DNA from 3 places in the Streptomyces marincola genome. Region 1 is predicted to be linked to each of the others. Evidence: predicted binding sites of a transcription regulator. Region 1 holds the regulator's gene; each other region holds the start of a gene.
What was found. Region 1 encodes HrcA, which represses chaperone genes, less so after heat shock. Its sites were predicted from a motif close to TTNGCACTCNGNNNNNCNGAGTGCNAA; they were not measured.
Positions count from the first base shown of each region.

Region 2: groES (co-chaperone GroES) is a predicted target of HrcA. The motif match lies at 1,244-1,270, and genes of this name have one in related genera.
Region 3: groL (chaperonin GroEL) is a predicted target of HrcA. The motif match lies at 1,398-1,424, and genes of this name have one in related genera.

Region 1 covers NZ_CP084541.1:1,795,202-1,797,465, forward strand. Annotated here, with positions in the region: gene dnaJ (molecular chaperone DnaJ) at 1-495, opposite strand, end outside; gene hrcA (heat-inducible transcriptional repressor HrcA) at 496-1,512, opposite strand; gene LC193_RS07690 (MBL fold metallo-hydrolase) at 1,702-2,264, shown strand, end outside.
Region 2 covers NZ_CP084541.1:4,363,882-4,366,145, reverse strand. Annotated here, with positions in the region: gene groL (chaperonin GroEL) at 1-694, opposite strand, end outside; gene groES (co-chaperone GroES) at 788-1,096, opposite strand; gene LC193_RS19255 (alpha/beta hydrolase) at 1,510-2,264, opposite strand, start outside.
Region 3 covers NZ_CP084541.1:2,979,090-2,981,353, forward strand. Annotated here, with positions in the region: gene groL (chaperonin GroEL) at 1-1,238, opposite strand, end outside; gene LC193_RS12680 (cold-shock protein) at 1,588-1,791, opposite strand; gene LC193_RS12685 (MoaD/ThiS family protein) at 2,226-2,264, opposite strand, start outside.

The DNA.
Region 1 (2,264 bases):
GCGCCCGCGGCACATGTCGCAGGTCTGCGCCGAGGTGCCGGGGGCCGCGCCCTCGCCGCTGCACGTGGTGCAGACGGTGGCGGTGTCGACCTGGATCTCCTTGGTCGTGCCGAACGCCGCCTCGTTGAGGTCGATCTCCAGACGGATCATGGCGTCCTGGCCGCGCCGGGTGCGCGACTTCGGCCCGCGCTGCGCGGCGGTGCCGAAGAAGGCGTCCATGATGTCCGAGAAGTTCCCGAAGCCGGCGCCGAATCCGGCGCCCGCGCCTGCCGACGCGCCGCCCATGGGGTCGCCGCCCAGGTCGTACATCTGCTTCTTCTGCGGGTCGGAGAGCACCTCGTAGGCGGTGTTGATCTCCTTGAACCGCTCCTGGGTCTTCGGGTCCGGGTTCACGTCCGGGTGCAGCTCGCGGGCCAGCCGGCGGAAGGCCTTCTTGATCTCCTCCTGCGAGGCGTCCCGCTGCACACCGAGGATCGCGTAGTAGTCGGCCGCCACTTAGTTCTCCGCGAGGATCTGTCCGACGTAACGTGCCACTGCGCGCACCGCTCCCATCGTTCCGGGGTAGTCCATGCGGGTCGGTCCGACCACGCCGAGCTTGGCGACCGCCTCGTCTCCTGAACCGTAGCCGACCGACACCACCGACGTGGACGTCAGCCCCTCATGGGCGTTCTCGTGACCGATGCGCACGGTCATGCCCGAGTCCTTCGCCTCGCCGAGCAGCCTCAGCAGCACCACCTGCTCCTCCAGTGCTTCGAGCACCGGGCGGATGGTGAGCGGGAAGTCCTGGCCGAAGCGCGTCAGGTTGGCCGTGCCGCCGATCATCAGCCGTTCCTCGGTCTCCTCGGCCAGGGTTTCGAGCAGCGAGGACAGCACCGTCGTGACCGTGCCGCGCTCCTCCTGGTCGAAGGAGTCGGGCAGGTCCGCGACCAGCTGCGGCACATCGGGGAAACGCTCGCCGACGATCCGGCTGTTGAGCCTCGCCCGCAGGTCGGCCAGCGAGGTCTCGCCGAACGGCGCCGGGCAGTCGATGACGCGCTGCTCCACGCGCCCGGTGTCGGTGATCAGCACCAGCATCACCCGGGCCGGGGCGAGCGAGAGCAGCTCCACGTGCCGCACCGTGGAACGGCTGAGCGAGGGGTACTGCACCACGGCGACCTGCCGGGTCAGCTGGGCGAGCAGCCGGACCGTGCGGCCGACGACGTCGTCGAGGTCGACGGCCCCGGCCAGGAAGTTCTGGATGGCGCGGCGCTCGGCGGGCGACAGCGGCTTGACGCCGGCGAGCTTGTCGACGAACAGCCGGTAGCCCTTGTCGGTGGGCACCCGGCCCGCGCTGGTGTGCGGCTGGGCGATGTAGCCCTCTTCCTCAAGCGCCGCCATGTCGTTGCGCACCGTCGCGGGCGAGACATGCAGGTTGTGCCGCTCGGTCAGCGCCTTGGAGCCCACCGGCTCCTCGGTGCCCACGTAGTCCTGAACGATCGCGCGCAACACTTCGAGCCTGCGTTCGCTCAGCATGTCGCACCTCCCGTCCTGCCGTCCGTGAGCGGTTCGCCGCCCTGGCACTCACGCGCGAGGAGTGCCAGGCCCTGGTCCAGTGTACGGCCGGGTCGCACGGCCAGGGAATGCGCGGCGGGCAGTTCCTGCCCGCCGCGGCCGCGAACACCGCAGGACCTGCCCGGTCGTCCGAGTGGTTAACGTCACGCCATGGCATACGCGGAGGAGCACGAGACGGAGCACGCGTGGGAACGGCCGGCCCCCGGCGTCCTGCGCCGCCGGCTGCCCGGGTGGGACGAGACGGTGGGCGCCGTCGCCGGTGCGGACGGCGTGCTCATGGTGGACACGGGACCCTCGGCCGCGGACGGCGCCGCCCTGGCCCGGGAGGCGGCGGCGCTGCTCGGGGCGCCCGTCACCCGGGTCGTCGTCACCCACCCGCACTTCGACCACGTGCTCGGGCTCGGGGCCCTGCCCGCGGCCGAGGCGTACGGCGCGGCCGGGCTCGGCGCGCTGCTCGCGGACCCGGCCGGGCGGGCGGATGTGGCGGCTTCCGCCGAGGAGTACGGCGTGCCGGGTGAACGGGCCAGGGCGGACGCGGCGGCCCTGGATCGGCCCTGGCGCGAGGTGCGCGGCGAGCTGGCGCTCGACCTCGGCGGCGGGCGCGAGGTGCTGCTCGCCGACCTCGGGCCCGCGCACTCGGGGCACGACGTCGTCGTGGTGGTCCGCGGCCCGGTGCCCGTGGTGTTCTGCGGCGACCTGGTCGAGGAGTCCGG
Region 2 (2,264 bases), 2.6 Mb from region 1:
GCAGGTCCTGGATGGAGGAGATCTTGCCCTGGTGGATCAGGATGTAGGGGTCGTCGAGGACGGCCTCCATGCGCTCCTGGTCGGTGACCATGTAGTGCGACAGGTAGCCCTTGTCGAAGGCCATGCCCTCGGTGAAGTCCAGGTCGAGCCCGAAGGTCTGGGACTCCTCGACGGTGATCACACCGTCCTTGCCCACCTTGTCCATGGCCTCGGCGATCAGCTCGCCGACCTGCTTGTCCTGGGCGGACAGCGCGGCGACGGCCGCGATGTCCTCCTTGGAGTCGATCGGCCGGGCGCTGGCGCGCAGGTCCTCGGCGACGGCCTCGACGGCCGCGTCGATGCCGCGCTTGAGCCCGGAGGGGGAGGCGCCGGCGGCCACGTTGCGCAGACCCTCGCGGACGAGCGCCTGCGCCAGAACGGTGGCGGTGGTGGTGCCGTCACCCGCGATGTCGTTGGTCTTGGTCGCCACCTCCTTCACCAGCTGCGCGCCCAGGTTCTCGTACGGGTCCTCGGACTCGACCTCGCGCGCGATGGTGACGCCGTCGTTGGTGATGGTCGGCGCGCCGAACTTCTTGTCGATGACGACGTTCCGGCCGCGGGGACCGATGGTCACCTTGACCGCGTCGGCGAGCTGGTTGACGCCGCGTTCGAGGGCGCGCCTGGCGTCCTCGTCAAACTTCAGGATCTTCGCCATGGGTGTGGATGTCCCTTGCGTTCTTCGGAGAAACGAGACCGCGCCCCGGGCGCCCGCGGCTGTGTCGGCCGGGGGGACCAGGGCGCGGTGCGATCACTTTTCGATGATCGCCAGCACGTCACGAGCGGAGAGGACGAGGTACTCCTCGTTGTTGTACTTCACCTCGGTGCCGCCGTACTTGCTGTACAGCACGATGTCGCCGACCTTCACGTCGAGCGGCAGGCGGTTGCCGTCCTCGAAGCGGCCGGGACCGACGGCGAGGACGGTGCCCTCCTGGGGCTTCTCCTTGGCCGTGTCGGGAATGACCAGGCCCGAGGCCGTGGTCTGCTCGGCGTCGAGCGGCTGGACCACGATGCGGTCCTCAAGCGGCTTGATGGCAACCTTGGAGCTGGCGGTCGTCACGATCCGACCTCCCCCTTCGGAGATCTCACGGGGTTTTCTATGGCTGGATGGCGACGTGGTGAACCCGTCGTCGCGGGTGCCGGGTCCGCCTGTCGCGCGATCTGGCACTCCCGTAGGGAGAGTGCCAGCGTCGAGACTATGCGGCGGTTAGCACTCAGTCAACTAGAGTGCCAGCCACCCGCGGCGGACACCCGTCGCGAACGGCGCGTGAGCACCCGAAACGCCCGTTGACCGGGGGCGGTTGACCCGTTGCGCCCCCCCTGCGCCCCGGCGCGCCCCCCGGCGCGTCCGGGGACGGACGCGCCGGAGCCCCCGCCTCCGCACGGAGCCGCGGACGAGGCAGACGGCGGGTGATCAGGGGCGGGGGCGCGGGCCAGGGCCGGCGGCGGGCGCGGGAAGCCGGGGGCGGGGGCTCAGCTCTCGTGCAGTGCGGAGCGCAGCGCGTCGATGGCCAGGTGCCGGGCGACGTTCGCCGCGCGGGTGTCCCGCAGGCTGTCCAGAAGCAGGAAGTCGTGGACCATCCCCGCCACCCGGACGGCCGTGACGTCCACTCCCGCCTCGCGCAGCTTGGCCGCGTAGGCCTCCCCCTCGTCGCGCAGCACATCGGCCTCGTCGGTGATGACGAGCGTCCTGGGCAGCCCCTTGAGCTGGTCGATGCTCGCGCGGAGTGGCGAGGCGTACGGTTCCGAGCGGCGTTCCCGGTCGGGGGCGTAGTGGTCCCAGAACCAGATCATGCCGTCGCGGGTCAGGTAGTAGCCGTCGGCGAACTGCTGGTACGAGGCCGTCTCGAAGTCGGCGTCCGCCACCGGGTAGAGCAGGACCTGCGCCTTGAGGTCGAGTCCGCCGCGCTCCTTGTTCATCAGCGCGAAGACCGTGGCCATGCAGCCGCCGACCGACTCACCTGTCACGGCGATCCGCGACGTGTCCAGGCCGTGCGCGGAGCCGTGCCCCGCGACCCACTGGCCGACGGCGTAGTTCTGTTCCACCTGGGTGGGGTACCTGGCTTCCGGCGCCCGGTCGTAGACCGGGAAGACGCCCGCCGCGCCCGCTCCCACCACGAGCTCGCGGAAGAGCCGGTCATGCGTCTTCTCGTCACCGAACACCCAGCCGGCGCCGTGGATGTAGAACACCACGGGCAACGGCTCGGTGACCCCCCGGGGCTTGATGA
Region 3 (2,264 bases), 1.2 Mb from region 1:
CCACCGGCGACGATGCCCTCCTCGACGGCGGCCTTGGCGTTGCGCACCGCGTCCTCGATGCGGTGCTTGCGCTCCTTCAGCTCCACCTCGGTGGCGGCGCCGGCCTTGATGACGGCCACGCCGCCGGCCAGCTTCGCCAGACGCTCCTGGAGCTTCTCGCGGTCGTAGTCCGAGTCCGAGGCGTCGATCTCGGCGCGGATCTGGTTGACCCGGCCCTGGACCTGGTCGCTGTCGCCGGCACCGTCGACGATGGTGGTCTCGTCCTTGGTGATGACGACCTTGCGGGCGCGGCCCAGCAGGTCGAGGGTCGCGTTCTCCAGCTTGAGGCCGACCTCTTCGGAGATGACCTGGCCGCCGGTGAGGATCGCGATGTCGCCCAGCATGGCCTTGCGGCGGTCGCCGAAGCCCGGGGCCTTGACGGCGACGGACTTGAAGGTGCCGCGGATCTTGTTCACGACGAGGGTCGACAGGGCCTCGCCCTCGACGTCCTCGGCGATGATCAGCAGCGGCTTGCCCGACTGCATGACCTTCTCCAGCAGCGGAAGGAGGTCCTTCACGTTGCTGACCTTGGAGTTCACGATGAGGATGTAGGGGTCCTCAAGCTCCGCCTCCATGCGCTCCATGTCGGTGGCGAAGTAGGCGGAGATGTAGCCCTTGTCGAAGCGCATGCCCTCGGTGAGCTCCAGCTCAAGCCCGAAGGTCTGCGACTCCTCGACCGTGATGACGCCTTCCTTGCCGACCTTGTCCATGGCCTCGGCGATCAGCTCACCGATCTGGGTGTCGCCGGCCGAGATGGAGGCGGTGGAGGCGATCTGCTCCTTGGTCTCGACCTCCTTGGCCTGGCTCAGCAGGGCCTCGGAGACCTTCTCGACGGCCGCCTCGATGCCCCGCTTGAGGGCCATCGGGTTGGCGCCCGCCGCAACGTTGCGCAGCCCCTCGCGGACCAGCGCCTGGGCGAGGACGGTCGCCGTGGTCGTGCCGTCGCCGGCCACGTCGTCCGTCTTCTTGGCGACCTCCTTGACCAGCTCGGCGCCGATCTTCTCGTAGGAGTCCTCCAGCTCGATCTCCTTGGCGATCGAGACACCGTCGTTGGTGATCGTGGGGGCGCCCCACTTCTTCTCCAGCACGACGTTCCGGCCCTTGGGGCCGAGCGTGACCTTGACGGCGTCGGCGAGCTGGTTCATCCCGCGCTCAAGGCCGCGCCGCGCCTCCTCGTTGAACGCGATGATCTTGGCCATGTGAAGTGGTCCTCCCAGGACTGGGGTGGATTGCTCCGGACCGCGCTGGCGCCCGCGACGGACGGCCCCGTGGCCGGCGGCTCCTTGCGCCGCCGTCCCCTGGACCTCACCGAACCGGTCCTTGCTGTCACTCTCGCCTTCAGAGTGCTAACGCCATGATTAGCACTCTGGCCCGGAGAGTGCAAGCAGACAGGGAAGCGCGGCAGGTCAGCGCCCCGGCCCGCGCCGGGCCACCGCCCGCCGCGGAGCCGCCTCGCGCGCGGGGCACCGGCGCGCGCACGCGTCAGGGCCCGCGTTCCCCTGGGGGAACGCGGGCCCTGGCGTGAGGTGCCGCGGTACGGTCGGCGAATCAGGCTGCCACTCGGACCATGTCGGCCTGTGGCCCCTTCTGTCCCTGCGAGATCTCGAACTCGACCCGCTGTCCCTCTTCCAGGGTGCGGTAGCCGTCCATCTGAATCGCGCTGTAGTGGACGAACACGTCCGCACCACCGTCTACCGCGATGAAGCCGTAGCCCTTCTCCGCGTTGAACCACTTGACGGTGCCCTGAGCCATTCCAAACTCCCCATTTTGCCGGCCCTTTCACGAGACCGCACTTCGCGGGCCCGGGTCAGACCTCTCAGACCCCACCCCCGGGCGGTCGGGGGGTGTACGCCGGAACGCGTCGACCGCCGCTGAATGTATCTGCACGGACGCCCAGTGCAACAGGCCATTCGGCAGAGAATTCTTGGGGCGCCAGAACGGGCAAAAACCGCATATCGCTTGAAAGTTGAAGTTTTCGCCGGTGACCAAAAGCATCAACCCGACAATTGGTGCACCAATTTTCCGCACAATGTCCGCGTGAAGTGTCGTGAATTCACATGCGGAGCGCCCTTGCCCGACGGGCCGCCGTCCGGGCCAGGCCACTTTAGCGTTCCGGACACACGCGACCGCCCCGGGCCCGGAACGGGCGCGGGGCGGCGCGCGGCGTCGGGTGCGGGGCGGCCGGGTCAGCCGCCGGCGACGGCCGGGATGATCGACACGCCTGC